Linked DNA regions of Roseiflexus sp. RS-1. The protein of the gene in region 1 interacts with the protein of each later gene in a pairwise test. Links are inferred from orthologs where the notes say so. Each region holds a gene or a part of one and is shown on either strand. Other genes may lie near its edges.

Region 1 (15,568 bases):
TCTGGTCAGATACAGCGCCAGCGGCAATGTCATCAAAATCGCCAGCGCGAAGTAAAGGACGAGAGGAACGAAGAAACTTCGCAGATGAGCAATCTGCCGACTGTCGCCGTATTCGCGCATAGGGTTTATAGTTTGTCTATTGATAAGTTCGCAGCAGGCGACTATTATATCACGACACCGTCACGGCACTTTCTTGTGACAGAAACTGATGCCTCGTTTCATAAGAAGAGAGCCTTCGACCGATGGAACCGGTTTCCTGGATCTGCTCGTGCTTTTATCTTCTCCCCGATCTGCCGCCTTCCCCCGCAATACCCTTACAGCGGTAGATTTTTTGGCAAGCCTCTGAGTGCCATCTCCCGTTTCAGCTATCAGGATGCCCAAACTCCCCCTTCTCCCACACGGGGTTGAAAGGGGGGGGATTTAGGGCGATTTCAGGCATTGGGACGGGTCATCGATATGCATGGTTACGCTGTCACCTATTTTGGGCAAGGGCTCCGGGCGCAACCACAAGCGGACCCAACAACGCCCTTGCGCCAGCAACCAGCGCAGGCGCCGACCTGCCCCCCGCCGGAGCAGGCTGATCACCCGCTGCGCCGTGCCGCTCCAGCGACGGCGCAGCGGTGCGCCCGTCGTCGGCGGCGCCCGCCGCAAGCGACCGGGCGGAACCCCCTGCTGTTCTGCATCTTCGATCCGCGTGCCGACGGCCACCGTCCACCGCGTGACCGTCGCCACCACCAGATACTGCCAGGCCACCGCATCCGGGTCCGTCACCTGACCGCGTTGCCAGTCCCAGCCCATCGACGTACTTTGGCGGAAGCCCGCCTCGTCCCAACTGCGCAGGGCATACCACGCGGCATCCACCCGCGCGGCTGAACGCTCGACGAGCGGCGCCCACGGTTCCGCATGGCCGGCGCCCCACGCCACCGCCAGCGTGCCCGCAATCCGCTTGGGTGCGTGCGTGAAGGCGACCCCCGCGCCCACCCATCCATGCCCCGGTCCGGGCGCCAGGCGCAGCACCGACTGGCGCACCTGACCGGTCGGCGCGAAGGTCGACGTGGGACGCACCCGCATGATGGGATGGACCTGCTGCGACCGGATGGCGTGCCACCGCCGGGGGCTCCACAACCCCTGATCCGCCAGCGTGAGGACCTCCTGGTCGAGCGGCAGCGCGCTGCGGGCCCAGCGCAGCATCCGCTCCCAGTGCGGTTCCCACGCGCCCGGTTGGTTCGCCGGGACGATCACCCAGGCGACCGGCAGGGCAGCGCCCCGATAGAGGACGCTCATGCGCAGCAGAACGACGTCAGCGCGCCGATGGGAGGCATCCAGCCCGAGCACCAGCGGTCCGCCGGTCCAGTGCGCGCGAATCCAGCGGAGCAGGTCGGCGCCGCACGCCAGCGGACTGACCACCGGTGGCGCACCCGCCGCAGGTGGGTCGGCGGTGTTTATGAGATGGGCCGGGGCGGCGATCCAGGCGTCCCAGGCGTCCGCCAGGGTGGCGGCACGGGCGATCCCGGCAGTGGCGAGCGCTGGCGCCAGCGCGGGACGATTGGCGCTCCCCGCCAAGCGGGCGCCCAAGACCCAGCGGGACAGGGCGCGGCGCCGGTGACGCGACAAGCGCGGGAAGAGGGTCTGGATCTGCTGCTGCAGCAACCGTTCCGTGGGCGTGCGGGCCATTCCATCCTCCGTGTCTCGCGATCCTTCCATGATCATGCTACCGACGGATCGGCCCGTGCGTTCGGTGGAACGGAAACGGTTGACAATCTGCCTGCGAATCCCCCCCCTTTCAACCCACAAGGGGAGAAGGGGGTTGGGGGGATGAGGGGCAAAAGCGCACGGGAATGCAGAAAACCGCTCATCTCTCCCAAGAACTCTACCTTTGAGAACCCGCAATACCCCCTGCAGTGCGACAGAACTTCAATTGACAACTCACCGCTCCTGGATTAGACTCACAGCATCCTGCTGCACTCTCCGCGATACTGCAATGGAGCAACCCGATGAACCTGAGCGATTACACGTTTCAGCCAGACCTGGCGCGCGCCACGACGATTCCGGCGCGCTGGTATATCGATCCGCAGATGCTGACGATCGAGGAAGAGCGTATTTTTGGGCGCACCTGGCAACTCGTCGGGCGGACGGAGCACGTTCGTAATCCGGGCGACTACTTTACCTGTTCGGTTATCAACGAGCCGCTGGTCGTCACCCGCGACACCGCCGGGAAATTGCACGCCTTCTACAACGTCTGCCGCCATCGCGCCGGTTCGGTCGCTGAGGGATGCGGCAATCGCAAGACACTCCAGTGCAGTTACCACGCCTGGACATACAACCTTGATGGGACGCTGCGCTCGACGCCGGAATTCGAGGGGGTGGAAGATTTTGACCGGGCGGATTATGGTTTGCGCCCCGTGCAGGTGGATACGTGGGGTCCGTTCGTCTTTGTGAACCTTGACATGCAGGCGCCGCCGTTGCGCGAGGTGCTTGGCGCTATTCCTGAAGAGACGGCGAATATGCCACTGGAGCGCATGGGGTTCTACAAGCGGGTGGATTACGAAATTGCCTGCAACTGGAAAGTGTATGTCGATAACTATCTGGAAGGGTATCACATTCCGGTTGCGCATCCGGGGTTGTTCAAGGAAATCGATTACAAACAGTACCGTGTCGAGACGTTCCGCTACTACTCGAAGCAGCACGCACCGATCCGCGAAAATCCCGATTCGCTCTACCGGCGGCACCTGGAAGAAGGCGCGCCCGCGCAGGCGCTCTACTACTGGATCTTTCCCAACCTGATGCTCAATATCTATCCGGACAATCTCCAGATCAACATCATTCTGCCGCTGGGACACGAGCGAACGCTGACGATTTTCGAGTGGTATGTTCTCGATGTTGATCGCCCCGAAGTGGCGGAAGAGTTTCACCGCTCGTTCAAGTTCAGCGACGTGGTGCAGAAGGAAGACATCGAGATCTGCGAGGCGGTGCAGAAGCGGCTGCGATCACGCTCCTACAACGTTGGGCGCTTTTCGGTGCTCCGTGAGAACGGCGTGCACCACTTCCACGGATTGCTCGCCGAATATCTGCAGCGCGCCTGATTACCCGAACAGCAGGTCGGTCGCCACGTTCCAGCCGGGGATGACCTGGCTCGGAATGACCGCCTGCCCGCGATAGACGTGTTCGGCGCGGTACGCCCCGCCGACCAGGGTGAGCAACTCAACCGCGCGATGCCCTGGATCGGCGATCCAGTATTCGCGGATTCCGGCGGCGGCGTACAGGTCGCGCTTCTCGCGCCGGTCGTAACTGGCGGTGCCGGGTGAAACCACCTCCACCACCAGGTCTGGCGGTCCCACGATCCGTTGCGTCGTGATCGTCGCGGCGCCACCGTTCAGAATGACCACAACATCTGGCTGGACGACGGTCACCGGACTGAGTTCGACATCGAGCGGCGCTGTGAAGACCCGGCCATGCCCTGCGGCTTCGATGAAGACGAAAAAGTGGTGGGCAATGCGCAACGCTGCAGCCTGATGTTCCGGGTTCGGGGCAGGCGCCATACGCAGGTCTCCCTCGATCAGTTCATAGCGCTGCCCGTCCTCCGGCAGGCGCTCATAGTCGGCCACCGTCCACCGTCCGCCGGGAGGTGGCGGCAGATGTGCAGCCGGTCCTGCCACAGGAAGAATGTCAACCGTCATAGACGCCATCCAGTCACAGGGATATGGTCTTTCCACGGGTTGCTCGCCGAATATCTGCAACGTGCGTGATTATCCGAACAGCAGGTCGGTCGCCACGTTCCAGCCGGGGATGACCTGGCTCGGAATGACCGCCTGCCCGCGATAGACGTGTTCGGCGCGGTACGCCCCGCCGACCAGGGTGAGCAACTCAACCGCGCGATGCCCCGGATCGGCGATCCAGTATTCGCGGATTCCGGCGGCGGCGTACAGGTCGCGCTTCTCGCGCCGGTCGTAACTGGCGGTGCCGGGGGATACCACTTCCACCACCAGGTCTGGCGGTCCCACGATCCGTTGCGTCGTGATCGTCGCGGCGCCGCCGTTCAGAATGACCACGATATCCGACTGGACGATGGTCACCGGACTGAGTTCGACATCGAGCGGCGCTGTGAAGACCCGGCCATGCCCTGCTAATTGCACACATTGCATCAGGTGATAGAAGATCAGCCCACTCGCAGTCTGATGTTCCGGATTCGGGGCAGGCGCCATACGCAACTCTCCCTCGATCAGTTCATAGCGCTGCCCGTCCTCCGGCAGGCGCTCATAGTCGGCCACCGTCCACCGTCCACCGGGGGGTGGCGGTAGATGCGCAACCGGTCCTGCCACAGGAAGAATATCAACCGTCATAGACGCACATCCGGTCGCATAGGGAAGCTCTGCGACCCTGAATCCACACCATCTGCCACATTGTAGCACACGAACCTGAAACGGAAGAGGAGCCACTCTCAGGCGGGTAAGGGATTGCTACCCGGCTGAGGGCGCTGCCGCCTGTTCGTCGGCAGTCCGGCGTTTGGGAACGAAACGCGCCAGGATGATTCCCAATTCGTACAACAGATACATGGGAATGGCGAGCAGCAGCAGGTTGTAGGGATCGCCGGTGGGGGTGATGAACGCGGCGATGATAAAGATAATGACGATAGCGTACCGTCGTGTCGATGCCAGGCGTGCGGCAGTGACGACGCCAAGACGCGCCATCACATACACGATTGCGGGCAACTGAAAGATCAGCCCATTCCAGAGGAGAAGCGTCGCAACGGTGCCGATGAAACTATCGACGCGCGGCTGAGTGATAATCGTCGTTCCATCGACGCCAAAACCGAGGAGAAAGCCAAGCGCCGCCGGGACGGTGAAGAACCAGCCAAACGCAACGCCTGCAATGAACAGTTCGGTGACAAACGGGAGCGCGATGAACAGCACGCGCTTTTCGTGCGGGAGCAGGCCGGGCAGAAAGAATGCCACAATCTGATAGAGCACGAAGGGCATGGCCAGCGTGATGCCGACCACCAGCGCCATACGCATATATGCAAAGAAGACTTCGCCGGTATCGATACCCTGCAACTGCGTGCCAGGCGGCGCCAGGTGGCGCACCAGAAAAACCGGCAGCGCTTCGCCCAGTAGCACCGGACTGTTCACGATCCAGAACCCGATCATCGTTCCGATAGCGATCGCAACCAGCGATTTGACCAGCCGATCGCGCAGTTCCAGCAGATGAGGCACAAACGCACGCCACACATCGCCAATACTGGTGAACTCGGTCAGGCTCGACACTGCCTCCTCGCCGTCCGCCGGAACGTCGTCCTTAATGAAGATGCGCACCAGCAGGATAACCAGCAACGGCAGGAGGATAAGGACGGTAAGGACAGTGACGATAATGATCAGTTGGGTCGATGTGAACTCCATAGGTTCGCTTGCTCAGGGCAACGCCTCGACGCCGCGCGGCGGCGCCGGGGTATCATCAGGCAGCGCCTGTTCATCGTTCGACGATACTGCACCGTTGTGCAACGTTTCAGCATCACGCGCTCCGTTGAGCGCGACGGTTTCGCCCGGTGATACAGAATCGATATGCGCCTGATGGCGTTTCTCTTCCGCCATACGTTGCAGCAGGATCACACGCAGGCGGGCAAGTTCTTCTGCGATGGACGCCACCTGGCGGCTCAGGTCATCGATCCGCGCCATATCGGCGGCAAATGGCGAGTCGTCGGTCACGACGCGCGCCGGTTGCGCAGGCGGTTCGATGCGCGCGCCGCGCGCGACCGTTTCACCACCGGCAATCGTTGGCGCTGGCGGCGGCGTTGCGGCCTGCCGCGCTTCCGCGACTTCGGCAATACGCGCGCGGCGCGCGCCGATGGGACCCGGATCGACATCGAACTCCGGCAGGACGGCGCTTGCCGGTTCCTGAACGGGCGGTGCAGATACAGGAGCGTTCACTTCGGGCGCAGGCGGCGCAATCGATGGCGTGTCGGTGGATTGCGCGGTAGTATCAGGGAGTTCGATTTTAGACACAGCGGCGGCATCCTGCGCCGATTGCTCGACCAGCTTGCCAGCGTCCGCCAGATCTGAGCGTACACTTTGCAGATCCTGCCGCACACTTTCGACTTCGCGGGTCAACTCAGCGCGGATCGCCTGCAACTCACTCTCGAGTTCCGCCCGCGCGCGCAGTACAAGCGCCGCATCCGGCGAGCGCTGGATCCAGTCGCGCACCCGTACCACGAATAGACCGGCTTGACGTGCAAACTCAGGCAGGCGCTCCGGTCCAAAGACCAGCAGCATGATCACCAGGATCAGCAGGATTTCGCCAGGACCAACTCCTAAAAGTTCCATCGTCTGCTTCCCTGCGCCACGCGCAGCCCGGTACGCACAACAACGCCACAGCAGACCGCACAACGCCAGACTGGATCATCGGACTGGAGAATGGAGCGGCCCGCTGTGGCGATATTCGACATAAGCACGCTCAGGCCGCCTGCAACTTCTGCTCGATATAGTTCAGCGCGTCCTGCACCGTCATGATCTTCTCGGCATCCTCATCGGGGATTTCGACGCCAAACGCCTCTTCGAGTTCCATGATCATCTCGACCAGATCAAGCGAATCGGCGTTGAGGTCTTCGGTAAATCGCGCCTCTGGCACGATCTTGCTTTCATCGACTCCGAGTTGTTCTGCGACGATTTTTTTGAGCCGAGACTCCATTTCGGGCGAGGGCATGCATGTTCTCCTTTCAACAGCCATGATGAGCGAATGATGTGATGAATACGAGCCTATCCTTTGCGCCGCTCGCGATAGCGACTGACGACCGTGCCGAGGACGCCGTTGACAAACCGGCTCGAATTATCGCTGCCGTACTGCTTGGCCAGCTCCACCGCCTCGTTAATGATCGCCTTCAGCGGCGTTTTTTCCTCCTCATCGATCAGCGCCTCAAAGAGCGCAATTCGCAAAATAGCTTTATCGACGCCGGGCATCTGACTGACGGGCCAGTTCGGCGCAGTTTCTTCGATAATACGGTCCAGATATGACGCATGCTCCCAGGCGCCAAAGACCAGGCGCCGCAAAAAACGCTCCCCCTCCGGCGGAAGGCGCTCCTCTTCAAGGCGACGCGCCACGACCTGATCCGGCGAATGATCGGTCGCATCCAGTTCAAACAAAATCTGTAGCGCGATTGCGCGCACCCGGCGACGTAAACTAGCCATGGTCGCGTGTCTTTTCTACCGCAGCAACATCCACAATCGAAATGTTGACCGCAGCAACGTCCACACCGGCCAGTTCCCGCAGCGCAGCGGCAACTGCAGCCTGCGCAGTCGCCGCGACCTCTGCCAGACGCTTCCCCGCAGCGGCAACCACTGTGCACTCAACCGTCACTCCTGCTGCGCCAAAAGCAATCGCCGCACCTGGACCGGCGGTGATCGTCGGTCCTTCCCGGACAGTCGGCGTACCTGCCAGTCGGACGATGCCCGGCGTTTCGCGGAGAGCGGCGCGCGCCAGCGCGAGCAGGACGGGCGCAGCGACCGTCACTTGTCCCGACGGTTGCGACACGATGCGTATTTCCTCCCCGTGCATGCGCTTCGACGCGGTATTCTACCGTCTTTCAGGTTCACCGTCAAGCACAATGCTAGTTCATGACCATACCGCCATCGACGGTCAGCGTTTGACCGGTGATGTATGCGGCCGCGTCGGATGCCAGGAAGCAGACCAGATTGGCTACGTCCTGCGGCGTACCGAGGCGCCCCAGTGGAATGGCTTCGAGAATGGCGGCGCGTACCTGTTCGCCGAGCCCGGCGGTCAACTCGGTTTCGATATAGCCAGGCGCCACTGCGTTGACCGTAATGCCGCGCGACGCCATTTCGCGTGCAACCGCGCGGGTGAAGCCGATGATCCCGGCTTTTGCGGCGGCGTAGTTGCTCTGCCCCGCATTGCCGATCAGTCCCACTACCGACGTGATGTTGATGATGCGCCCGCTGCGCGCCCTGGTCATTGGTCGCAGCGCGGCCTTCGTGCAGAGATAGACGCCGCGCAGGTTGGTGTCGATAACGGTGTCGAAATCGTCTTCTTTCATGCGCAGCAGCAGTGTGTCACGGGTGATGCCAGCATTGTTGACCAGAATATCGACCGTGCCATACTGATCGAGCACCGTCTTGAACAATCGCTCGACATCGGCGGATACGCTCACATCCGCCTGAATGCTGATCGCTGCGCCATCGGCGGCGGTAATCGCAGCGACGGTTTCGTCGGCTGCGGCGGCGTTGCGCTGATAGTTGACGACGACCGTTGCACCGGCGGCGGCCAGGGTCATCGCAATCGCTCGCCCGATCCCGCGCGATCCGCCGGTGACCACCGCGATCCTGTCTTTGAGAGAAATCTGCATCGAACTGCTCCGAATCAGTCGGTCACTTTTCGGCGATCTGATACAACGTTGCGCCGTCGATCAGCACAACAGGGCGATCCTTTGCCGCTTTGATCGCGCCGGGTGTAAACTCGGTCGAGGTGATAACCACCCCTTTGGAGCACCCTTCGCGCTTCATCTCCTGGATCAGGCTTTCGACGGCTCCAGGCGCCACTTTATCGGCGACCGACAGGCGCAAATGCCAGGGTTCTTCTTTATATTCCATCCAGATATCAAGATATTTGTCTTTGTGCAGGAAGCGGTAATCTTTGAAGGTAAACCCCTGCTTTTTGAACAGATTGTTGACGTAGTAGCCGAGTTGGGGCAATGATAGCCCGCGAATATCGTCCGGCTCACGAATCGCGCCCGGTCGTTCGAGGGCGCCGCCACGCTGCTTGATCTCTTCACGCAGTGCACGGTTGCGCTCTTCAATGCGCCCGGCTGTGCTGGCGCCGAAGGTGCAGAAGACGATCAGCGAAAAACCGAAGAAGCCGCTGAGCACCATCCAGGCGTCCCACGGCGGCGTTCCCGGTTCGACCATGCCTGCCCCATTGACGCCAAACTGGGTCTGGAAAATAAAGAACCAGAGGGTTGCGGCTGCCACCAGCGACGCCAGCGCACCGGTCAGGAACCCATGCAGTGCATAATGACCGGGAACATTCCGCGCCAGCAGCAACCCGACGCCAACCGGGACGATGCCTGCCAGGAATCCGGCAAACCCGCCCACGGTGAGTGATAACGGCATCAGTATGCCGCCAGCGATCCCGTACAGCAGCACCATGATCCAGCGGATCTCGCGCAGCCCGGCGCTCAGTTCGCCGAAAAACCGCGTGATGGGACTCGCCCGGCGTTCTTCAGGAGACGATGGTTGTGGCTGATCGGACACGTCTATGCTCATCTGTTCCGTCTCTTTCAATGTCCCTGCCCCAGCAATTCGTCAACCGCTTCGCGCAGTTTCCCAATGTCGGCAAACGAACGATAGACCGAGGCGAAACGAATATAGGCAACATCATCGATGGCGCGCAACCGGCGCATGACCATATCACCGATCAGCGATGACGGCACTTCCGGCTCGTCGCGCGCCATGAGTTCGGCTTCGATGTCGTTCGCCAGCGCTTCGAGCGCCTGTGCCGGAACGGGGCGACGGTAGCATGCGGTGCGCACGCCGCGCATCAACTTTTCACGGTCGTATGGCTCGCGCTCGCCATTCTTTTTGACGACCGTAATGCTGACCATCTCGACACGCTCGTAGGTGGTGAAACGCCGCCCGCACGCTTCACACTTGCGCCGTCGGCGGATCGTTTCGCCATTGTGGAGTTTGCGTGTGTCGATGACGTCGCTGTCGGGATGCTGACAGTAGGGGCACCGCATCGGTCTTGAACCCTGGTTGCGCTCTGTTCCTTTCCTTCGACGAGGCATTATAGCATACAACCGGCGCACGGCGCAGCGGAAGGAAACCGCCGTGGCACGTGAGCGCTGCTTGTCAGTGGTGGTGAATTGAGTAGACGGACGATGGTCGGAAGACCGTAGAGCGCAAACGGCGCGGTCACACCCATCTTCCTGGACGACGTGGTACAATCCGGTATGGAAACATGCCCATTATGTGTGCCCGGAGGAGTTGACGTGTCACGATTGCCGGATCTGGATAAGCAGCAGATTCGCGAACGCGCCGGAGCGCAATCCTGGACACGCGGGCTGGCGTACTTTGCGCAGGGAGCAGTCCGCCAGGTCGTCTGGCGGGAGGGAGTCCTTACCGCTCAGGTCGTCGGTTCTCACCACGAACTGTACCGTGTGACTGTTCGCTTTGACGCGCAGGGCGCCATCATCAACGCCGAATGCACCTGCCCGTATGACTGGGGCGGCGATTGCAAGCACATTGTGGCGACTCTGCTGTACCTGCTCAACCGACCCGAGCAGGTGGAACAGCGACCAGATCTGACCAGCCTGCTTGCCCCGTTGGACGCCGAACAACTGACCAGACTCGTGGTGCAACTGGTTGCCGTGCATCCCGACCTGATCGACGATGTTGAGGAATTGCTGGCGACGCTCGCAACCCCGTCCACGAGCGCCACTGTGTCTCTGCCGGTCGATCTGGCAGTGCTGCAACGTCGGATCAGAGCCGATATGCGTCGCCTGCTCAGAGACTACGATACCGGTGACTACTATGAGGATGTCATCGATCTGGGAGAGGCGTTGATGCCCGCAATCGAGGTCGTCGGCGATCTTTTGAGCGCCGATGATGCACGTGGCGCCCTTGCCGTTCTGGAGGCGGGAACGATTGCCTGGCTGGATGGATGCCAGTGGATCGACCACGACTCCATGGGTGACGTGATTGGGTTCGCCAGCGATACGCTGGCGACGTGGGGCGAGCTATGGGCTGAAGCGCTGCTCCGCGCCGACCTTGAGCCGCAGGAAAGCCAGCGCTGGGCAAGAACGTTGCAGACGTGGAATGATGCTCTGGGGGGCGGATATGCGCTGCTGATCGCTGCTACGGCCGCTGAACAGGGCTGGCGCTATCCGCCTCTCGTCGCGGCAATGCAGGGTCACCCTGGCGAGCACGGCATCTGGGAAGGAGATCGCCCCAGGTTCGCCGACAAACTCGTGACCATTCGCCTGCGTATCCTGCAAGCGCGCGGCCGCTATGAAGAGTATCTCAACCTGGCGCGGGCTGAGCGGCGATTCCTCGATTATCTGAAGATGCTCGTGACCCTGGGCAGACGTGAAGCAGCTGCGGCGGAAGCGCGCACGTACCTGACCGATCTCGGCGACATTCTTGCCATCGCGCAAACCCTGATCGACCACGGTGACGTCGAAAAGGCGCTCGATCTGGCAACCCATGGACTGACCCTGAATGCGCCGCACCGCCAGAGAGAAGGTCTCGCCCGGTGGTTGCGTGATGAAGCAGCCCGCCATGGACGCCGTGATCTTGCGCTTCACGCTGGCTGGATCGCACTTGGCGCGTATCCCCTGGCAGAGCATTATCGCTGGTTACGAACATGGTTGCACGACGAGTGGGATCGTCATCGTGAGCAGGCGCTGCAAACGGTCGAACTGGCATCCGCCAATATTAATAATATTGATGAGCAGGTGGAGATCTACCTTATGGAGCAGATGTTCGATAAGGCGATGGCGCTGGTTGAGAAAAATCCGTGGTCGAGCAAACTGGGTCAGGTCATCGATGCTGTCAGGGCGACCCATCCTCGTTGGGCGTTTGAACAGTGCTATCGCCAGGCGGCTGCGATCATGGACAGGGGGCTTGCCTCAGCGTATATCAACGCCATTACGTGGCTGCGGCAAGGACGGGACATCCTCCTCGTAAGCGGTCAGCACGATGTCTGGAATACCGTCTTGAACGATCTGATCCAGAAACACTACAAGAAATACAAATTGCGTCCTATGCTGGAGCAGTTGAGACGGTAACGTTGGAACGCACATTCCAACGCGCTATTATGGTCTTTGAATACATAGTCCGCTCTCTCCCGTGCAGGCGGGCTTTGTCCTGCATAGTCGAGGGCTTCTCGTAGCCGATAGCCGATGGTCGATAGCCGATGGTCGATAGTCGATAGCCGATAGCCGACAACCGAATGGTTAACAGGGTCACCGTTGGAGTTCGCGTGGCGCGCAGGCGGGCTTCGCATTCCATAGCCGAGGGCTTTAGCCCGACGGCTGGCGCGGGATAGCGGATTTATTTCTCAATCTCCATTTTAGTGGCGCCGTCACCGTCAAACTGTCAACCGATGGTGCATCAACTACGAAGAAACCGGTTGTCGGGAGGGCGCGCACCCCACGACATGTCCGACGTTCAACCTTGCAGATACCGCACCCAGCACAGCAGCAGGTACGCGGCTGCGGTGTTGCGGGCGATGCCGGAAGGTTGTTCACCTGCGCCGCCGTAGAGACGAAGGGTGCTGACGATCACCCGTCCATCGCCCCACGTCAGTTCAGCAGCATAATCGTGAACCGCCGCCGTCCGGGTGTCGATCCGGCGCAGGATCGGGCGGCTCAACCCGCCGAGCGGTTGCGTATCGAGCGCATGGTCGGTTGCGCACCCAAAGAACTGCAATCCGGCCCATCCATCGTGTGGGAAGTCGCCCCACGCCGGATGCGGCTCACAGAGTCGCAACGCTTCGCGCCAGAACGGCATCGCCGCCGTTGCAACCGGTCCTGGAGGACCGTCGCCGTCCTGGATCAGCACAACACGCCCTCCGGATCGGGTATACGCCGATAATGCGCGCGTCCAGGCGCTGGCGACAACAACAAATGTCGATCCGCGCAGATTGATGCGCGCTCCCGCGTCACCCCGCAGATCGCCATGCAGGACTTCCACTGCCTGCGGCGCAAGACGCGCCAGGTCGCGCAGCCGTCCTATCGGATCGTAGAGTGCGACATGCTGCACGGATGCCCAGAAATCGGCGGGGAAGAACCAGAGTGACCACGCATTTTCTGTCTGTTGGGCGCCGACGCTCAGCGTTACCTGCAAGGTTGCACGCAGTGGCGCGCTCACGTCGGGCGCAGTGAACTCCGCCACGCCGATTTCGCGCACCTCTCCCGGCATCAGGTCGCGGTCGGTCGTTACTTCACCGGACGCGAACGGCGGTCTGTCGTCGAAGGCAATGCTCCAGACCGCGCGCGCCGGCCCGCTCTCCGCGCCGTAGTGCGACGCGATCAGATGTGGACGGACGAGCGCGCCGGCGGTGTAACTCCAGACATCCCACCACGCCACGCGATCGCCGCCGCGCACCCAATCGCGCCGCCGATCCCACCCGATGAGCGCCACCAGGTCGCCGTTGAAGCGTCGAAATTCGGTGGGATCGTATTTGAGCGCTCCGGTTGCGTCCCACATACCGGCGCTGGAGATCGGCGTATCCGCTTCACCGGTGATGACATAGCCGGAAATTTCGCGGTAGGCGCGTGTCAGTTCGACCGTCCACTTGCGGTGAAGCAGTCCATGGGCGTAGGAAATGGCTTCGAGTTCGGCGCTGCGCTCCCACAATCCCTGGGCGCGCAGCCGTTCCTCAAGGAAGGGCGCTTCGTTCATCCAGCGTGCACCGGTCGGGTTGATCGTCTCATCGGCGCTCAACCACCAGGGACGCGAACCATCAACGTTGCGGTAGCGCCGCAGATCACGAAAGGTGTCATAGTCGCAGTATTCGCCGAACAGCCAGGGGTGCGCCCCGCGCCAGCGCGGTGTAAAAGCGTCGAGAAGACCGCGAAAGAAGTGCAGGTCGGCATAGAAATGGTAATCGTAGTACTGAGCAAACTCGTTGAGCAAGCCGCCATACGCCTCGCCTGAACCGCTGTTATCGCGCACCAGCGCCTCGCCGCACATACTGCGCGTCATTGCGTACAGCGAGCCAAGGATGTCGGCGCCGACGTCCTTTCCCAGTTCACACCCCAGGCTGTAGATCACGACCGACGGATGACGGCGCGCCTGGCGGATCAGGCGTTCGTATTCGACGTACACCTGCTGGCGAAAGTGGTCGGTCACGCGGGGCAGCCACATCGGCAACTCGACCCACACCAGCATGCCCATTTCGTCCGCCAGATCGAAGTAGTACTGCGGCGGGAACCACAGGCAGCACTTGATGCCGTTGTACCCCAGGCGCTTCAGGCGCTCGAAATCGACGCGCACCCGTTCCACGCCGGGATTGGGGGCGAATGTTTCCCAGCGCCATCCCCACGACAGGATCATGCGCGGGTAGATTGGTTTGTCGTTGAGCCGCAGCATTGTTCCGTCCGCCTCGAACGAGCGCAACCCGAAGCGCAGTTCAACCCGGTCGTCGTGACCAGCGCGCAGCACAGCGCGGTAGAGCGCGGGGTCGGCGGGCGACCAGGGGCGCGGATCAGGAATAGGACCGTTCATCCGCAGCATGTAGCGTTCTCCAGTCGGCGTGTCCTCACGCACGGCATCTTCTTCGGCAGACAGAATGAACCCGCCGTCGGGTCGGTACAACTCCAGCATTACCCGCGCCGGACCGTCGAGCTCTGCTTCCACGAAGACATACCCATCGGCTGAACCGCGCACCCATGCATCGAGGAAGCGGGTTCCGCCAGCAGCGACCAGCGCAACCTCCTGCCAGATTCCACCGTGGCTATGCCCCCAGACATACGGCAGAAAACCGGCGAGGGTCTCGCGCAGTGGGAAGCGCCCCGGCTGCGACGGCGACTCCGGTCCTCCCGTCAGGCTTGCCGGTTTTTCAACGCGCACCAGCAGTGTGACGCACTCACCGGCTGCCGCTGCATCGCCAAGCGCCAGGTCGAATGTGTCCCACATGCCGGTGTGTGTGCCAATACTGCGCATCTCGCCCGAATCGCGCGCAATGAATGCTTCACAATGGTAACTGACGGCGCCAAAGCGCAGGAAGAGACGACGTCCTGCCAGTTCTTGCGGAAGAACGAATGTCGTGCGATACCACGCCGGACCGGCGCGATCCTTCGGGAAACCGGCATCTTCCCAACAGCCAGGAACGGTGATCGGCGTCCAATCGGATTGATCGTCGAAACGAAATTCCCAGGGACCGGGAAGCGGCATGTGATAGGAAAGCATTGGAACCTCGTATCACAGAAACGGCGCAGAAAGGGGCGCATATCCGCCGGAACGTATTGTACACGATACACTCATACGCAAAGCACGTCGGTTGACCGCTCACTATTCGCAGAAAAAGAGGCGGCAGCACCCACCTGGCAGGATGAGATTACAGGTAGAGCGTTTTCTGGCGTCTCCTGGTCTCGCACTCCCCACGTGGGGCATCAGGAAGTCCAGTTCCATCCTCTCCTGTGCACGCTTACAGGGGTAGATGTTTGGGCAAGCCCCTGCGCGCCATCGCCCGTTTCAGCCATCAGCACGCCCAAACGCCCCCTTCTCCCCTTGTGGGAGAAGGGGGTTGGGGGGATGAGGGACAAAGGCGCACGGAAATGCAGAAAATCGCTCTTGAAAGCCCCCGTTCGTCGGGTCGCCGAATCTGTTCACCGGATTGCGAAGCATTTCTTCGCACGATACGCTGCCGGGTGTATGATAAAGAGTGCGAGGGACCAATGGCGGCACATGGTGCAGCGCAGCACCCACTCCCTCGCGCTCAGGAGGTGATCTATGCGAGCGCGAGTCCACTTCGATGAGGATCTGGAAACATTGACGGCGGAACTGTACAATCTCGGCGATATGGTCATCCAGGCGATCCGGGAGTCATTCCAGGCATTGAGCAG
Region 2 (15,708 bases), 1.1 Mb from region 1 along the record:
GTTGGTGCTCAGTCGCGCACTGACGCGGGGCAATGGCGAGAGAGCAGCGGAACGTTCTTCGTTGTTACCCGGCGATGGTGACGGGAATGGCGCACCCTGGATCGTTCGATCAGTCATCGGCGGGGCAACCTGTCCGAATCCAGCGCCTGCGATGCGGCTGCACGACACACCAGCGCCGCGTATGCCGTTACCGGCTTCGAGTATCGATCTCGACGGTTGCAAACGGCGCTTTCTGTATCAGTACGTATATCAGTTGTACGACGATCTTTCGCCGTTTTTACGTATGCATCAGGCAATCCGCGAATGCGTCAGGACGCTGACGGAACAGGCGCGTGCGGGTGTTCTGCCTGCCGATGACGATGCAGTACGATCGCTGGTATTCGGTCAGTTGCAGCGGTACGAACTCGACACGGTGCTCTACGCCGAAGACTATGCCACCGAGACGTTACAGCACGTTCAGGTGGTGTGGAATGACCTGCGAAGCGGGCGAATCGCGCCTGAGCGGGTAGACCGGCGCGTGCTGGTGCGGCGACCGGCTGGGGTGATCGAAGTGCGGATTGATCGAGAGGAGACGCAGGACGGAGTGACGCGGTGGGTATGGGTGCGGCCCGGTGCGCCGCGTGGCAATGATCATCTCTCGGAGCGTATGATCCTGTATGCGCTGGCGCGTCAGGAGGTGGGTCATCCTCCTGATGAACTTGCGATTGCCTTTACGGGAACAGGCGAGACAGTGCGGGTCACGCACGCTGAGCGGGTACTGGCGAACCACACGGCAAAGATCGACCGTCTGCTCGAAGCGATGCACGAGCGGCGCTGGGAACCGTCGTTTGGTTCACAGTGCGACACCTGCCCTTTCAACCTGATCTGTCCGGTATAAACGTTCAACGCTTCCATTATGGCGCCGGTGCGATCCGCAGTGCGAACGCGCCGACGCCCTCATTTTTATCGCTGCCGACGATCAAGCGGTAGACGCCGGTTTCTGGAAGGGTCTGCTCTCCAGGATCGCCGCACCCCAGACAGGTGCTGAACACCTCCGCCCCGGAAGGTGCGCGCAGCGTCATCGTCAACTGCCCCACTGCCGGATCGCGTCTGGAGACCGTTACGATAATTTTCTGACCGGCCTGCGCCTCGAAAAGATACACATTTTTAGCGCCGGGGGTTTCGATGCGTCCGGCGCCTGGCGCCGGCTGGTCACCATCGATCACGGCATCGATGTCGATGGTGAACTCTCGTGGCGGCGGCAGGTCATAGACGCCCAGTTCGTATGCGCCGGTCGCGGCATCCCGTTCGCTGCCGACCACCAGGGTATACTGACCTGAGCGCTGCAAGGTGTGTGCACCTGGATTGCCGCATCCCACTTCAACCTTCAACCTTCAACCCTCTCACCTCTCACCTCTCTTCACCCCCTCCAGTAGCGCGGCGCAACCCCTTCATCCAGGTCAACATCGGCCAGATTGGCGATGGTCAGTTCACCGCGCATATCGAGATACTCGACATACGCTCCGGCTTTCTGCAACGCCAGCAGTTCCTCATACCCGTTGACGCCCGGGTAGAGTGCGGCGGTGAGTTCTGCGATCGTGCGCGGTTCGCGGCACAGGGCGCGCACCTGCTCAAGTCGCTGCTCCTGCGCATCGATAATGCGCACAATCCAGTCGTGGATGTGATCCATTGGGGCGCCATGCCCGCCAAGCGCCAGGCGAATGTCGGGCAGCGCATCGATCAGACGCAATGCCCTGAGGTAGTGGTCAAGACCGGTAGAGAGGGTAATACTCTCCGGCGGCAGGAAGATCGACGTCTGCGGCAGGACGTGGTCGGCGCTGAGGAGCACATCGCCAATCTGAAGGCAGACCTGTCCCGGACAGTGACCGGGGGCGTGGTAGACTCGGAAGAGGTCATCAATCACATCTCCTTCACGAAACGTCGTGGCGACATCGACCGAACGGAACAGGTTCTTGCTCCAACCGTACAGGTGCAGCAGGATCGTCTGCTTTGCGGATGACACTCCGGCGCGGCGAAGGAATGCGGCAAGAGCGCGGCGCGCCAGAACGAACCGCTCCTCGTGATGTGTCAGAACGCGTCGGTCGAGTTCATGAACGGCGATCGGCGCGTCGGTCAGGCTGCGCAGCGCCGTCAAACCGCCGTAGTGGTCGATATGGGCGTGGGTGATAATGACCCGACGCAGATCGGTCCAGGTCAGACGTTCATTCCAATCGGAACGCAGTGCAGCGAAGGCGGTGCGCAGATCGGCATCACTGTCGCCTAATCCGCTGCCGGTATCGACGAGTGCTGCATAATCGCCTGCAATGACCACATATACATTTGCTGTCAGGTTCGGAAAGACACGGATCGGCAGGCGATAGATACGGACGCCGCCAGGCGCTTCGTGACGGGTAATGGTCTCAGGGGACACGATGACTCTCCTCCAGACGGGTAGACAGAGCAGATGCCGCTGCGGCGAGCGGCGCAAGTCCGGCGCTGCGTGCAAGACGAGCGGCACTGCGCAGATGCGCCAGTACCGGTGCAGGATCGCCGAAGTCACGTTCGATGCGGGCAACTTCGATGACGGTGCGGACATACTCCGGCAGGAGCGCCCGTTGCACCGTGTAGTGGAGGGTGTGCAGCAGCATCGTCCGCGCCCCCGGCAGGTCGTTGCGCAACGCTGCGAGGCGTGCTATACCAAGGTGCGCGCTGACATAGATGAAACCGTACAGTTGATGCGGCGCTCGCAACGCCTCGTGAAAATACGCATCGGCGCCGGTCAGGTCGCCGCGCGCCAGCGCTACCATGCCCATCCCCACGACCACACTGGCGCGGTGCGACTGAAATGCCGCTACGCCAGCGAGACGCGCTGCCATTTCAACAAAGCGTTGTTCCGCCAGCGCCAGGCGATCATCGATCAACCAGAGGAAGCCCTGATGGATGCGGGGCCAGATCGAGGCCCATGCCGCTTCGGATGCTCGCGCGGCGGTTTCCAGGCTGCGCTCCAGCCAGATAGTCGTTTCGTCAGGCTTGCCAGCGAGCGCGTTCAGGTGCGCCAGTTGCAACGCCGAGACGACGGCGGCCGGCGCCTGACCGGTTTCAACCGCCAGCGTATATGATTGTGTCAGACAAGGGCGTGCGTCGCGCAGCAATCCCTGCATCAACGCCGCCCATCCGATCTGGAACAGCGCCGCTGCCGCTTCGTCCGGTCCGAGCAGTTCCGGCAGTTCTTCCGCTGGATTGCCTGGAACAGGAGGGGCCGGAGTGAATGACGGGAATGTCCGCCAGGACGCATCAACATCATTCGAAGGAAGCACATCGGCGTGCTGGACGCCCTGTTCATCTGTTTCACGTGAAACAGTATCCGCCTGGACGAAAAGCGGATCATCGACCCTGCTGCGACGGTCGCGCAGGGAAGCGCGTGAGCGCTCGGCAGCGGCAGGAAGCGGATCGGGCTGCAGGATCAACGCCGTGCGCCAGAGCATATCAGCAATCGAGGGGAGCGGTTCGACACAACCGCCTTTTTGTGTGCGCGCTGCATGCGCGGCGCTGATTGCAGCGGCGCCCGCCAGATCGCCCATCAGCGCACGCAGCAGCACCAACCGACGCGGCGCAACGAGCGTTGGCGGCGTTACACCACGCTGCGTCGCCCAGCGCTCATAGCGCGCAGAGGTTTCTTCCAACCCGTTCCAGTCCAGCAGCGTCTCGCACGTCAGCAACCGTCCGGCAAAGGCGCGTTGCATCATCTCGACCGGCGCCTCAGCGCCGAGACGTTCGCCCGCTTCAATAGCGGCATCATAGTGGTGCAACGCATGACGATACCCGAACGCGCGCCGCGCATGATCGCCAGCATCAATCGCATAGCGCAGCACGTCGCGATCGGCAGAACGCCCAGCCTGGCAAAAATGATAGGTGATCTCGGCAGCACGCTCCGGTCGATGCCCTTCAAGCGCTGCCATCGCGGCGCCGATCCGATGGTGCAACCGCCGACGCTGCGGCGCAGAGAGGGTGGCCGCGATGATCGAGCGCACCAGGTCATGGTTGAACGCAAGGTGCGTATCGTCATTCTCAATAAGTATCTGACGCTCAAGCAGGATCTGCGCGGCTTCGAGCGCATCCGCGCCCCCCAGACGTTCGATCAGGTCGAGTGACGCCGGACGACTGATCAGCGCCAGATGCTCTGCCAGATCGCGTGCGTGCGGCGGCAATCGATCAATGCGCGCCCGCACCAGTTCACGCATCTGCGGCGCTTCGGTCGGATCGGGAAACGGCATACCTGCTTCGAGGTCGGGCAGCAACGCAGCGAGCGATGGCGCCCCGCGACTCTCCAGTAATGCCTGGACTGTCACCATCAATGCCAGAGGATTGCCGCCGGTGCTGGCGACCAGTTGGGGCGCCAGATGTGCGACCCGCCCGATCTCAACTCCGGCAAGTCCGGCGAGAAGTTCAGCAACTGCCGATGCATCGAGGCGACCCAGCACCAGCGGACGCAGGATCATATCGCGTCCCAGGGTGCGCAACAGATTGTGGAGCGCCGGGTTATCACTCAGTTCATCGGCGCGGTATGCCAGGATGAGCAACAACGCCCGGCGCGACGCCTGACGGGCGAGGCGCCCGACCGTCGCCAGCGTTGCATCGTCCGCCCACTGCGCATCATCGAGCGCAACGACCAGCGGGAGTGTGCGCGCCAGCGCAAGCGCCAGTTCACACAGACCGTCGATCTGTCGGTTACGCCGTTCCTCAGGCGGCACATCCGACAGTTCAGGCAGATCCGGCAACCGTTCCCGCAACACCGGAAAAAGATCGGCGATCTGCGCCAGTGCAAACTGCGGCAGTTGACGAAGACGATACTCCGGTACATTGCGCAGCAAGGGGCGCAGCATCTCTCCGACCGCAGCAAAGGGCAACCCCTGATCCAGCGGCGTGGCGCGCAGTTCAAGCGTAAATGCGCCCCGGTCGGCGGCAGTGCGCAGCGTTTCTGCTATCAGGCGCGTCTTCCCAATCCCCGCTTCACCGACGATGGTGACCATTCCGCCGCTACGCCGATCAAGATCGGCGAGCCAGCGGTGCAATAACGCCAGTTCCTCCTGACGTCCGACAATCGGCGTTGCTGCCGATCCCGGAGAACGTTGTCCGGCACGTGGACTGCGCGGTTCGATCCGCTGTCGATCATGACGGTTTTCGTGCGATGAGGAGACCGCAGCAGGCGCATAGGAACCAGGATCGCCGCGCAGGATCGCCATATGCAGCGCCTGTGTCTGAGGCGACGGCGCAGCGCCCAACTCGTGGTCCAGCAGATGACGGTAGCGCTCGTAACTCTGAAGCGCGCCGGCCGTGTCGCCTGACCGCGCCTGTGCCAGCATCAGGATGCGCCAGAGCGGTTCGGTGAGAGGCGCAATGGCAATGCCGCGACCGGCAAGCGCCGCCGCAGCCATCGGGTCGCCGCGGTCGAGTTTGATCTCCGCCACACGACGGAGCGCGTCGAGGTAGCGTGCACGCAACCGCTCACGCTCCATCGCCGCCCACGCCAGTTCCTGCTCATCTTCGAGAAAGTCGCCGCGATAGAGCGTAATCGCCCGCTCCAGGTCCGCCTCACCCTGCTCCATCGAACCGGTCGTCTGACCACCGGCGAGTGATTCGGTCAGCGTTAGAAACTCATCGACATCGATCCACGCGCCGCTCTCTCTGTTCCAGGCATACCCGCCGGAGCGGGTCAGAATATACCGGCGTGAAGCGCGGTCAGCCTCTGGTTCCAGCACACGACGCAGGTTGCTGATTGCGCTCCGCAGGTTTACCGATGCGCTGGCGCTGTCCGAATCAGGCCACAGCCATTCGCACAATCGCCCGGCAGCAATAACCCGCCCCCGGGTTGCAGCGAGAATGGCAAGCAGACGCTGCTCCTGCCGGGAACGCCAGACGGAGTCGGGTAGCGTGCGATCACCGATCTGTACGGTCAGCGCGCCGAATAACGCAATCCTGAGCGGCGCATCCATGCCCGTCTCCCTACCGCAATGTCATAATGCAGCGCATTATGAGTATACCACGCCCGTCGTGCGTTCGCAGAGAATGACAGACGCGGGATGCAGGCGGAGTATAACGCACCGGAAGACGCAGCGCAAGGCATCGGCTGCGGCAGGGTGGCGGGGTGGCGGGATGTGACGCAGGGAAGCGATAGATGTACCCCTGCTGCCAGTGCGTACACGATTTATGCCACACCCGATGAATCAATTGACATTGACGCTGTTTCTTTCCCCATGCTATACTATCAGACAAATTTGCTCATCCAGAGGAGTGGAGGGACCGGCCCGATGAAGCTCCGCCAACCCGTAGCCACTGGATCGAGCAGCCGGTGCGATACGCGCCGCTTCTCGACACTGGCAGGCTATAGGGTGGCAATTCCGGCAGCGCAGGCTGGAAGATGAGTGGTGATGAGGCTTCCGGAACCTCACGCGGGCGCGTGGGGTTTTTTGCTGCACAAGCGAGAAAGCGCAATCATCGCACCCGCCAGCCCGATCATCACGTGCAGACAGTTCGGATATGAAGTATCACGAGGTGTTTCCTTGAAGAAGCCAACCTACCTTGAAGCCCTGCGCGAGCGCGTCCTGATCTACGACGGCGCTATGGGCACCAGCATCGATACATTCCATCTCACGGCTGCGGACTATGGCGGTGAAAACACTTTCGGCGCCCGCGATTATCTGGTGATGACTCGCCCGGATGTCATCGAACAGATCCACACCTCGTTTCTGGAAGCAGGCGCAGATGTGCTCGAAACATGCACGTTCCAATCGACCCGCATCCGGCTTGAGGAATGGGGGCTTGCCGATCAGACGCATGCGATCAATGTCGCCGCTGCGCGCCTGGCGCGGCGCGTTGCTGATGCGTTCGAGGCGCGTGATGGTCGTCCGCGTTACGTCGCCGGCTCGATGGGACCGACCGGCAAGTTGCCCTCTTCCGATGATCCGTCGCTCTCTGATATAACGTTCGATCAACTCTCCGATATCTTCTACGAACAGGCGGTGGCGCTGATCGAAGGCGGGGTCGATGTGCTGCTGGTCGAGACGAGCGTTGACATTCTTGAAGTGAAAGCAGCACTCGACGGCATTCGTCGCGCGAAAGCGGATCTTAACCGTCCTGATGTCGCCGTGCAGGCGCAGGTGTTCCTCGATCTCTCCGGCAAGATGCTGCTTGGCACCGAGGTGCCAGCGCTCGTTGCCACCCTGGAAGCGATGCCGGTCGATGTCATCGGGCTGAACTGTTCAACCGGTCCTGAACATATGCGCGAGGCGATCCGGTATATGACCCGCCACTCGCGCAAGCCGATCTCCTGCATTCCCAACGCCGGTCTGCCGATCGAGGTGAATGGCGAGACGGTCTATCCGATGGAGCCGGAGCCGTTCGCCCGCATTCTGGGGGAGTATGTCCACGAGTATGGAGTGGCGGTCGTTGGAGGATGCTGCGGCACCCGCCCGGCGCACATTCGCCGTTTGCGCCAGGTAGTCGGCGCGGCGACGCCGCCGAAAGTGCGTGACATCGAGTACATCCCCAGCGTCTCGTCGGGGGTGCGCGCGGCTGCATTGCGCCAGGAAGGGACGTTGACCATTATCGGCGAACGGGTCAACACCCTCGGTTCGCGTAAAGTCAAGCGCCTGCTGCTGAACGATGACTACGACGGCGTGCTTGAAGTCGCGCGCGAGCAGGTCGATTCAGGATCACATATTCTCGATGTGTGCGTGGCAATGACCGAGCGATCCGACGAGCGTGAGATGATGGTCAGACTGTTGAAGAAGTTGACCATGAACATCGAACTGCCGCTGGCGATCGATACGACCGAAGCCGATGTGCTCAATGCGGCGCTGGCGATCTACCCCGGTCGCGCGATTGTCAACTCGGTGTCGCTCGAAGGCGGTCGTGGCGATAAGATTGACCGCACCATGCCGCTGGTGGCGCGCTATGGTGCGGCAACGATCGCCATGACCATCGATGAAGAAGGTATGGCGCACACTGCCGAACGTAAACTGGCAATCGCCCGGCGTATCGCTCAGATTGCGCAGGACGAGTACGGCGTGCCGCCCGAAGCGCTGATCTTCGATGTGTTGACTTTCCCTATCACGACCGGTCAACCCGAGTTGCGCCGCGCAGCGATCGAAACAATCGAGGGTATTCGCCTGGTGAAGCAGCATATTCCCGGCTGTTTCACCACCCTCGGCGTCAGCAACCTGAGTTTCGGCGTCGCACCGTACGCGCGTGCAGCGCTCAACTCGGTGTTTCTGAAACATGCAGTCGATGCCGGTCTCGATACGGCGATCATCAATCCGGCGCATGTGATGCCGTATGCCGAGATTCCGCCGGAGCAGATCAGGGTCTGCGAAGACCTGATCTTCGACCGCGACGAGCAGGCGCTGGCGCGGTTCATTCAGTTCTTCGAGGAGCACGGATCGGCAGCAAAAACCGAGCGCGTCGATCCGACGGAGGGGATGACAGCGGCGCAGCGCGTCCACTGGAAGATCGTGCACCGCAAGAAAGAGGGCATCGAGCAGGATATCGATACGGTCATCGCTGAACGCATCCGCGAGGCGGAGATGCGTGCAGGCATCCACGATAGCGCCCTCGATCCGGCGCATCCCTCGCGGGAGGCGATCTTCGCCTCGCCCTTCCGCAATAGTGCTGCGGTTGATGTGCTCAACACTGTGCTGCTCCCTGCGATGAAGGAGGTCGGCGACCTGTTCGGCGCGGGTCAGTTGATCCTTCCCTTCGTATTGCAGAGCGCCGAGGTGATGAAGAAAGCGGTTGCGCACCTGGAGCAGTATCTGGAAAAACTCGAAGGGGTCACCAAAGGCAAGATCGTCCTGGCGACGGTGTACGGCGATGTTCACGACATCGGCAAAAATCTGGTTCATACGATCCTTGCCAACAACGGGTATACGGTGTACGACCTGGGGAAGCAGGTGCCGATCAACACCATTATCGAGAAGGCGGTCGAAGTCAACGCCGACGCGATTGGTCTGTCGGCGCTTCTGGTGAGCACCTCGAAGCAGATGCCGCTCTGCGTGCAGGAATTGCACCGGCGTGGTCTCAAGTTCCCGGTGCTGGTCGGCGGTGCGGCGATCAACAAACAGTACGGGCAGCGCATTCTGTTCGTTGATGACCACACTCCTTACGAACCTGGCGTCTTCTACTGTAAAGACGCATTCGAGGGTCTGGAAACGGTCGACGCTCTGGTGGATCCGTCCACCCGCGCAACATTCATCGAACGCACGAAAGCGGAAGCAGCTGAGGCGCTCGGCAAGAAGCAACGCGGTCGCGTGGCGCTGGCGGAACTGGGGCGCGCAACATTGAGCGATACGGCGAAGGTGCGCTCGGCGGTGCGAACCGATGTGCCGGTTCCGACGCCGCCGTTCTGGGGTGCGCGCGTGTTGACGCGCATCAAACTGGCGGATGTGGTCGAATGCCTGGATCGCAATGCGCTCTACCGGCTTCAGTGGGGAGCAAAGAATGCGAAAGGCGAAGAGTGGGAACACCTGAAGGCGGATTTTGATGCAAAAGTGCGCGATCTGATCCGCGAAGCCGAACGCGATGGCTGGCTCGAGCCGAAAGTGGTCTATGGCTACTACCCCTGCCAGAGTGACGGGCACGAGGTTATTGTCTACGATCCGCCATCGGTGCTCAACGGCGCCCAGCCGCGCGAACTCACGCGCTTCGTCTTCCCGCGTCAACCGGAGCGTGAACGTCTCTGCCTGGCTGACTATTTCCGTTCACGCGAGAGCGGCGAGTACGATGTGGTTGGGTTGCAGATCGTAACCATGGGGCGCAAAGTCGACGACCTGACCGAGACGTTGCAGCAATCCGGCGATTATTCGCGTGCGTACTTCATCCATGGGCTGGGGGTATCGCTGGCGGAGGCGCTCGCCGAGTATACGAACCGTCTCATCCGCCGGCAACTGGGGCTGAAAGGAACCCAGGGCAAGCGTTACTCCTGGGGGTATCCCGCCTGCCCCGACCTGGAAGAGCACGAGAAGTTGTTCAGGGTGCTTCCAGCGGCTGAGATCGGCGTGACGCTCACCGAAGCCTGGCAACTGGTGCCGGAGCAGAGCACGGCGGCGATTGTGATCCACCATCCTGAGGCGAAATACTTCTCGATCGGCTCTGCCCGCGAACGCGCTGAAGAGGATGTCGCCGAAACGCTGGCGTAACGGGTGTCTGATGATTATTCGAATCTTCGCGCTCATCGCGGCGCTGACAATCCTGGCGGCATGCAGTGCACCGGCGACGGTCGTTGAACCCCGCGCCCGGCTCGCCGTCGCCGAAGCAATGGCAGGCGGCAACGCCGACGGCTTCGCCCGCGCGACGGTGCCGCGTCCCTTCACCTTCCCCCGCGACCACGGACCACACCCGGAGTACGCCATCGAATGGTGGTACTACACCGGCAACCTCCAGTCAGTCGAGGGGCGACGCTTCGGCTTTCAGTTCACCATCTTTCGCACCGGACTGATGCCTGGTGAAGCGGAGCGATCGTCGGCGTGGGCTTCCAGCAGCATCTACATGGCGCATTTCGCCCTCAGCGACATCAGCGGCGGCAGGTTCTATGCCTTCGAACGGTTTAGTCGCGGCGCAGCCGGGCTTGCAGGGGCGCAGAGCGAACCGTTCCGCGTCTGGCTCGAAGACTGGAGCGCCGAAGGTCTCGGCGCCGATGGGACGCCGATGCGCCTGCGCGCTGCTGAAGATGGTGTGGCGCTCGACCTGACCCTGACAGCCGGCAAACCTCCGGTATTGCAGGGAGACCGCGGTTTGAGCCAGAAGAGCGCCGAGATCGGCAACGCATCGTACTACTATTCCTTCACCCGCATGCCGATCAGCGGAACGGTGCGCATCGGCGAAACGCTGTATCAGGTCAGCGGATTGGGTTGGATGGATCGCGAGTGGAGCACCAGCGCGCTTGGCGAGGATCAGGTTGGCTGGGACTGGTTCGCGTTGCACCTGGACGATGGACGCGACCTGATGTTCTACCGCCTGCGTCTGCGCAATGGAGGCATCGATCCATACAGCAAAGGAGTGCTGGTTGATGTCGCCGGGAACGCGCGGCGTCTGAATCACGATGAGGTGCTGGCAGAACCCCTCGATTACTGGACAAGCCCGCGCAGCGGGGCAACCTACCCGGCGCGCTGGCGGCTGCGCGTGCCCGATGAGGCGATTGACCTGACACTGACGCCGCTGCTGGCGGATCAGGAACTGCCAGTCACCGTCGTCTACTGGGAAGGAGCGGTTGCAATCAGTGGCAGCGCCGCAGGCAGCGGGTATATTGAGATGACCGGGTATACGCCGCAAGACCGGTAAAGTAACGAGCGATCCCGAACCGGACGGAAACACACCATACGTGTCGGCGACATAGCGCCTGTTTGATCTCGGAGAGCGCACATCGGAGGACGGAAATCTGTTTTGTGCTGATGGCGCATCGGAATGCGTTGTTGTATGTTTGCGTCTCCTGAATAGGTTATTCTCCTGCAGAGGCGCAGCGGACGCAGCGGGCAATAGATGGCGCTGCGCACTCTGCGTCCTGGTGGTGCGTTTTTGCGGTAGAGTCATGGGTATGCTGTACCGTGATTGAAGCGAACAGGAGTCTGCGTGGAGCACCGTCTGATCTGCAAAGTCTACTACGAAGACACCGACGCCCTGGGCGTCGTTTATCATGCCAACTATCTAAAATACATGGAGCGAGCGCGCAGCGAGTATGTCGAACGGTTCGGCAAGCCGATCTGGGAGTGGAATCGGTTGGGATACTACATCGTCGTCTATGCGATGAACATTCGTTTCAAGCGCGCTGCACAACTCGGCGACACGCTCGAAGTTGTTTCCGCTTTCAGCCTGCAATCGCCGTACCGTGGGCTGTTCAAGCAGCGCGTCGAGCGCGATGGACAGGTGTGCGTGGAAGCCGACGTGGAACTGACCTGTCTCGATCCACAACGCAACCTGCGTGAGTTTCCGCCGGAGTTTCGTTCCGGGCGCGCCTGAATTTGTATTTTACCCAGAGGTGTGCTATATAGTTATTACCTTGATTGCTCGTTCATGTTCGTACAGATGCGTGCAATGAGCGCGTATCAAGGCGCCTTCAGTTCAAACCCGGCATTGGCGCCTGCCGTCCAGCGTCCAGCGCCCATCTTCTCCAGTTGACGGTTGACCGTTCGTCATCTCGACGCCACGACGATACGCGCGCAATTCAATGGCATCCATAAACCAGGCGTGCGGACGCATCTTCGCCCGGCGCACCGGGACCAGGCGCACTCCCGTTTCCGCCAGGATGTTCGCCGCATCAGCGGCGCTGGTGCGGCGACCGTAAGGGCGACCGTAAGGCGGTAAGGGCGAATAATTATTCGCCCTTACGGTCGCTCCGCCCAACAGCCGCGCCCCGGCGGGCAGTCCATACGCACCCCCCCAGTCCCCTCCGCGCGCGGGGTTTAGGGGCGGACAGAACGGATGAGCGCTTGCGGCCTTGGCCCTGGTCGGACATGACCGTGAGCCTGGAACCTTCTATGATAGATGTACCACCAACTATCGCAGAAGGAGCCAGACTCATGTCCAGCATACCGCACCTGACCGATGCTGTCGAGACGCTGCTGCGCGCTGGCGACGACCCGTTGCCGCGCGCCACCCGCCAGCGGCTGGCGCTGTTCGTGGTCGGCGTCTTGCTGGCCGGGACGGTCGTCCTGCGGCGGGTCGCCACGACCCAGACCCACATCGCGCTGGGCGCCGCCCAGGCGGCCAGTCACGAACGCCGACTGCGCCGCATCGTGAATGATCCCCAGTTGGGGGCAGCGGCGCCGATGGACGGGCGGGTTGTGCGCCGGGTGCTGCAGCGGTTGCGTCCCGACCAGCGGGTCTGGCTGATCGTCGACGAAAGCGGGCACAGCGATGTGGTGCGCACGTTGGTGGCGGCGCTGTGGTATCGCGGCCGGGCGCTGCCGTTGGCCTGGGTGCGCTGGCCCGCCCAGCAGCCGCATCCGCAGGCCTCTTGGACCGATTGCCAGACCCTGCTGGCGCAGGTGGCGGCCATCCTGCCGGCGGGACCGTCCGTGACGGTGCTGGCCGACCGTGCCTTCGGCTGCCCGGCCTTCACGGACCTGGTGGCGGCTCACGGCTGGCAGGATCTGGTGCGCGCCCAGCGCCAGACCTGTCTGCGCCACGACGACGGCCGGATGCAGGCCTTCAGCACCCTGATCCCACAGGCCGGCACGCGCTGGTGCGGGCGTGGCCAGGCCTTCAAGAAGCAGGGCTGGCGCCCCGTCAGCGTGGTGGCCTCCTGGCGGGTCGGCTGTCCAGAACCGCTCCTGCTGGTGAGTAATCTGCCGCCCGCCTGGGATCTGGTGCGTCCGTATCGGCGACGGGCGGCAATCGCGGCCTTGTTCCGCGACTGGAAGACCAGCGGCTGGCAATGGGAGGCCAGCCAGGTGCGGGACGTGGCCCATCAGTCGGTGCTGGTGTTGGTGCTGGCGCTGGCGACGCTGATCACGCGCTGTCTGGGGGAGGAGGCCGCCCAGACCATCCTGAATCAGCCGCCCCGCGCGGGGCGGCGGCGTCCCTGGCACGCCCGCGACAGCCTGTTTCGTGGGGCGCGACCGGCTCTGGCAGCGGCTCTGGCAGGACGAGCCGCCAGCCATCACCTGGGAGTTGGTCCGCTTCGATGCACCACATTGGTCGACCGAGTGTTGGCAGTCCGCCCGACCCGCCGCCACCCCGGTGCACCGCACCGGCCGGGTCGGCAAGCGTGAGCACCTGCGGGTCGCAGTCTAAGGAAACAGCATGCATGTGACACGCCTGTTCTGTCCGCCCCTAAAAGAGGGGTGGGGGGGGTGGTCAGGTCGTGCACCCCTGCGGGCAGCATCTGAACGCGCAGGGGCACGCCATCCGGTCGGCAGACCAGATGCAAACGCTATCCAAAGAACTTCTCCCGTTTCGCCGCACAATACCCGCAGCATTCGCGTCCGCGCGCCTTCCGACAGCGCCGGGCGCGCGCCCGGCAGCAGACTGGCAGGGGAAGGCTAGCGATGATGACGTATGGGCGCAGCACCGCTGCGCCCTGACCTGAACACCTCCCCCAACACCTCCGGAATCCAGGCCATCCAATCGGCGAGCTGATGCAAGCGACGATTGAAGCGCACGACGCCGATTCGCTCGGACCGACAGCGGCACCCATGCACGACAAAAAGTGAGGGAAGAGAAAAGAGAAGCGAGACGGACGTGCGTGACGAGCGACTCTCACTCCTCTTTCCTCTTCGCTCACTTCTCTTCTCCAGCGGCGACGACCGCAATCGTCAGAATTTCCGAGTCGGGGCCCCGCGCCCGCACATCACTGCAATGCCTCAGTTGTTCCATCAGCGTGTCAATCACGACAAAAGCGGCTATTATGTGGCGAGCGACCGTCGGCTCTTCCTGGCGATGATGTTATGTTGGTCTGGCAACCGCGATCACGCCAGAGGTGTCGGTGGGCGTCAACAGTATCGTGTTAGGGCGAATTTTACACCAGACCAAACCCGTGTTTGCGCGTAAAAGACAGGTCGCAAAAAGTGTAAAATTCAACCTAACGTGGCACTACCTCTGTGAGAACTGTTGGCAGCGCTATCCTTCGCACGTTGCCAGGAGAGAAAAAGGCGCTGGCGGGCGGGGGAAGCCTGTACTCTGGCGAGCGTATTCTTCAGGCGCTTGCAAGCCTGCCGCTATCGGCGCAGACATGCAGCAGCGAAGCGTGCACATGTCGCGGCTTCGGGTGCTGTGACATTGAATCACGAGATTATCGCCCCCCGACCAGGCGCAGCAGATCATCACGGGTCAGGTGCAAACCGGGGGGAAGATGCCCCGGCGGATATGTCTGCAGATCATCGGCGTCGAACACCAGGTGCAACGCGGTGATCGCCGGTTCACGCAACACAGCGCGCAACAGTTGCACGAGCGAGAGGCGACGCAGACGCGGCACGGTTGGCGGTTGGGTCAAACGATTGCGTTGCGCAAAACCCAGTGCAGCGTCGGGAGAAGGAAAAGCAAGCAATACACGGGCGCGTTTGTCCGTCGGCGTGGAAGAAGCACTCCCACGAGGCGTCCAGAAGACATAAAACGCATCACCTCCCGCGTGCATGCGCAGGGCGATCAATGCAGCGCGCAGGGTTTCGAGATCAAGCCCCTGCTCGGCGGCAAGTGTGTAAACGTCGTCTTCCACTCACGTAAGCAGCGCCAGGTGCGCAGATGTGAAATTGATAATATCGGTACGCTCGACGGCTGCGGCGAACAGCAGCAGGATCAGCAGCAACAGCACGAGCAGCAAAATCGCCGAAAGGGCTTTGCGCCGCGCGCTCACACCATTGTCGGTCAGTTCTTCGGTCGCGTTTGATTGCGTCGTACCGGTGTCGTTGTTCATGAGCAACCTCTGTACCTTTTGTTTGAAGACCATCCCCGCCCCGGCAACAGCCCGGAGGTCTGCCGTGGACTGAGGCAGGGTTCCCCGTCCACGGAAACGTGCACGATCCAGACAGGCGGATACAATACGCTGCAAAAACGCACCGCAGAGACGCCGAGGGTGCAGAGAACCCTGAAAACGAAAACTGCGTCTGAGTGACGCGATAGAGAATCCTCCTCTGCGAACGCTGCGCCTAGTATAATCTAACGGGACACGGTATACCGTTCTGCGCCAGGTTCACGAGATCGCCGCGGAGTGTTGGGTAGCCGTGTCCTTCAACGCGACCA

What was found.
Region 2: the proteins of acpP (region 1) and ROSERS_RS00335 interact in binary tests that used the Escherichia coli proteins (3 or more experiments, as listed by UniProt). The link is inferred for Roseiflexus sp. RS-1 from one-to-one orthologs.

What each region holds. Positions count from the first base shown.
Region 1 is NC_009523.1:1,201,689-1,217,256, forward strand. The notes cover bases 5,070-7,823. They hold acpP (acyl carrier protein), read right to left. Parts: upstream 6,694-7,823; coding sequence 6,445-6,693; downstream 5,070-6,444. Other genes in these bases: tatC (twin-arginine translocase subunit TatC), read right to left, coding at 5,070-5,393; ROSERS_RS05075 (twin-arginine translocase TatA/TatE family subunit), read right to left, coding at 5,406-6,314; nusB (transcription antitermination factor NusB), read right to left, coding at 6,747-7,175; ROSERS_RS05090 (Asp23/Gls24 family envelope stress response protein), read right to left, coding at 7,168-7,518; fabG (3-oxoacyl-[acyl-carrier-protein] reductase), read right to left, coding at 7,595-7,823. Outside these bases: ROSERS_RS25835 (hypothetical protein), read right to left, coding at 1-120; ROSERS_RS05050 (hypothetical protein), read right to left, coding at 421-1,674; ROSERS_RS05055 (aromatic ring-hydroxylating oxygenase subunit alpha), read left to right, coding at 1,995-3,083; ROSERS_RS05060 (Uma2 family endonuclease), read right to left, coding at 3,084-3,677; ROSERS_RS05065 (Uma2 family endonuclease), read right to left, coding at 3,747-4,340; more of tatC, read right to left, coding at 4,458-5,069; more of fabG, read right to left, coding at 7,824-8,341; ROSERS_RS05100 (restriction endonuclease), read right to left, coding at 8,370-9,263; transcriptional regulator NrdR, read right to left, coding at 9,278-9,736; ROSERS_RS05110 (SWIM zinc finger family protein), read left to right, coding at 9,989-11,785; ROSERS_RS05115 (glycoside hydrolase), read right to left, coding at 12,168-14,912; phosphate signaling complex protein PhoU, read left to right, coding at 15,456-15,568. UniProt on the Escherichia coli protein: Carrier of the growing fatty acid chain in fatty acid biosynthesis.
Region 2 is NC_009523.1:71,734-87,441, forward strand. The notes cover bases 10,401-13,294. They hold ROSERS_RS00335 (YbgC/FadM family acyl-CoA thioesterase), read left to right. Parts: upstream 10,401-11,601; coding sequence 11,602-11,988; downstream 11,989-13,294. Other genes in these bases: ROSERS_RS00330 (lipocalin-like domain-containing protein), read left to right, coding at 10,401-11,313; ROSERS_RS25650 (hypothetical protein), read right to left, coding at 12,091-12,372; ROSERS_RS00340 (transposase), read left to right, coding at 12,549-13,294. In the rest of the region: ROSERS_RS00305 (UvrD-helicase domain-containing protein), read left to right, coding at 1-877; ROSERS_RS00310 (hypothetical protein), read right to left, coding at 894-1,328; ROSERS_RS00315 (MBL fold metallo-hydrolase), read right to left, coding at 1,400-2,410; ROSERS_RS00320 (BTAD domain-containing putative transcriptional regulator), read right to left, coding at 2,400-5,972; ROSERS_RS00325 (homocysteine S-methyltransferase family protein), read left to right, coding at 6,540-10,172; more of ROSERS_RS00330, read left to right, coding at 10,183-10,400; more of ROSERS_RS00340, read left to right, coding at 13,295-13,742; ROSERS_RS00345 (hypothetical protein), read right to left, coding at 14,762-15,184; ROSERS_RS00350 (hypothetical protein), read right to left, coding at 15,185-15,382.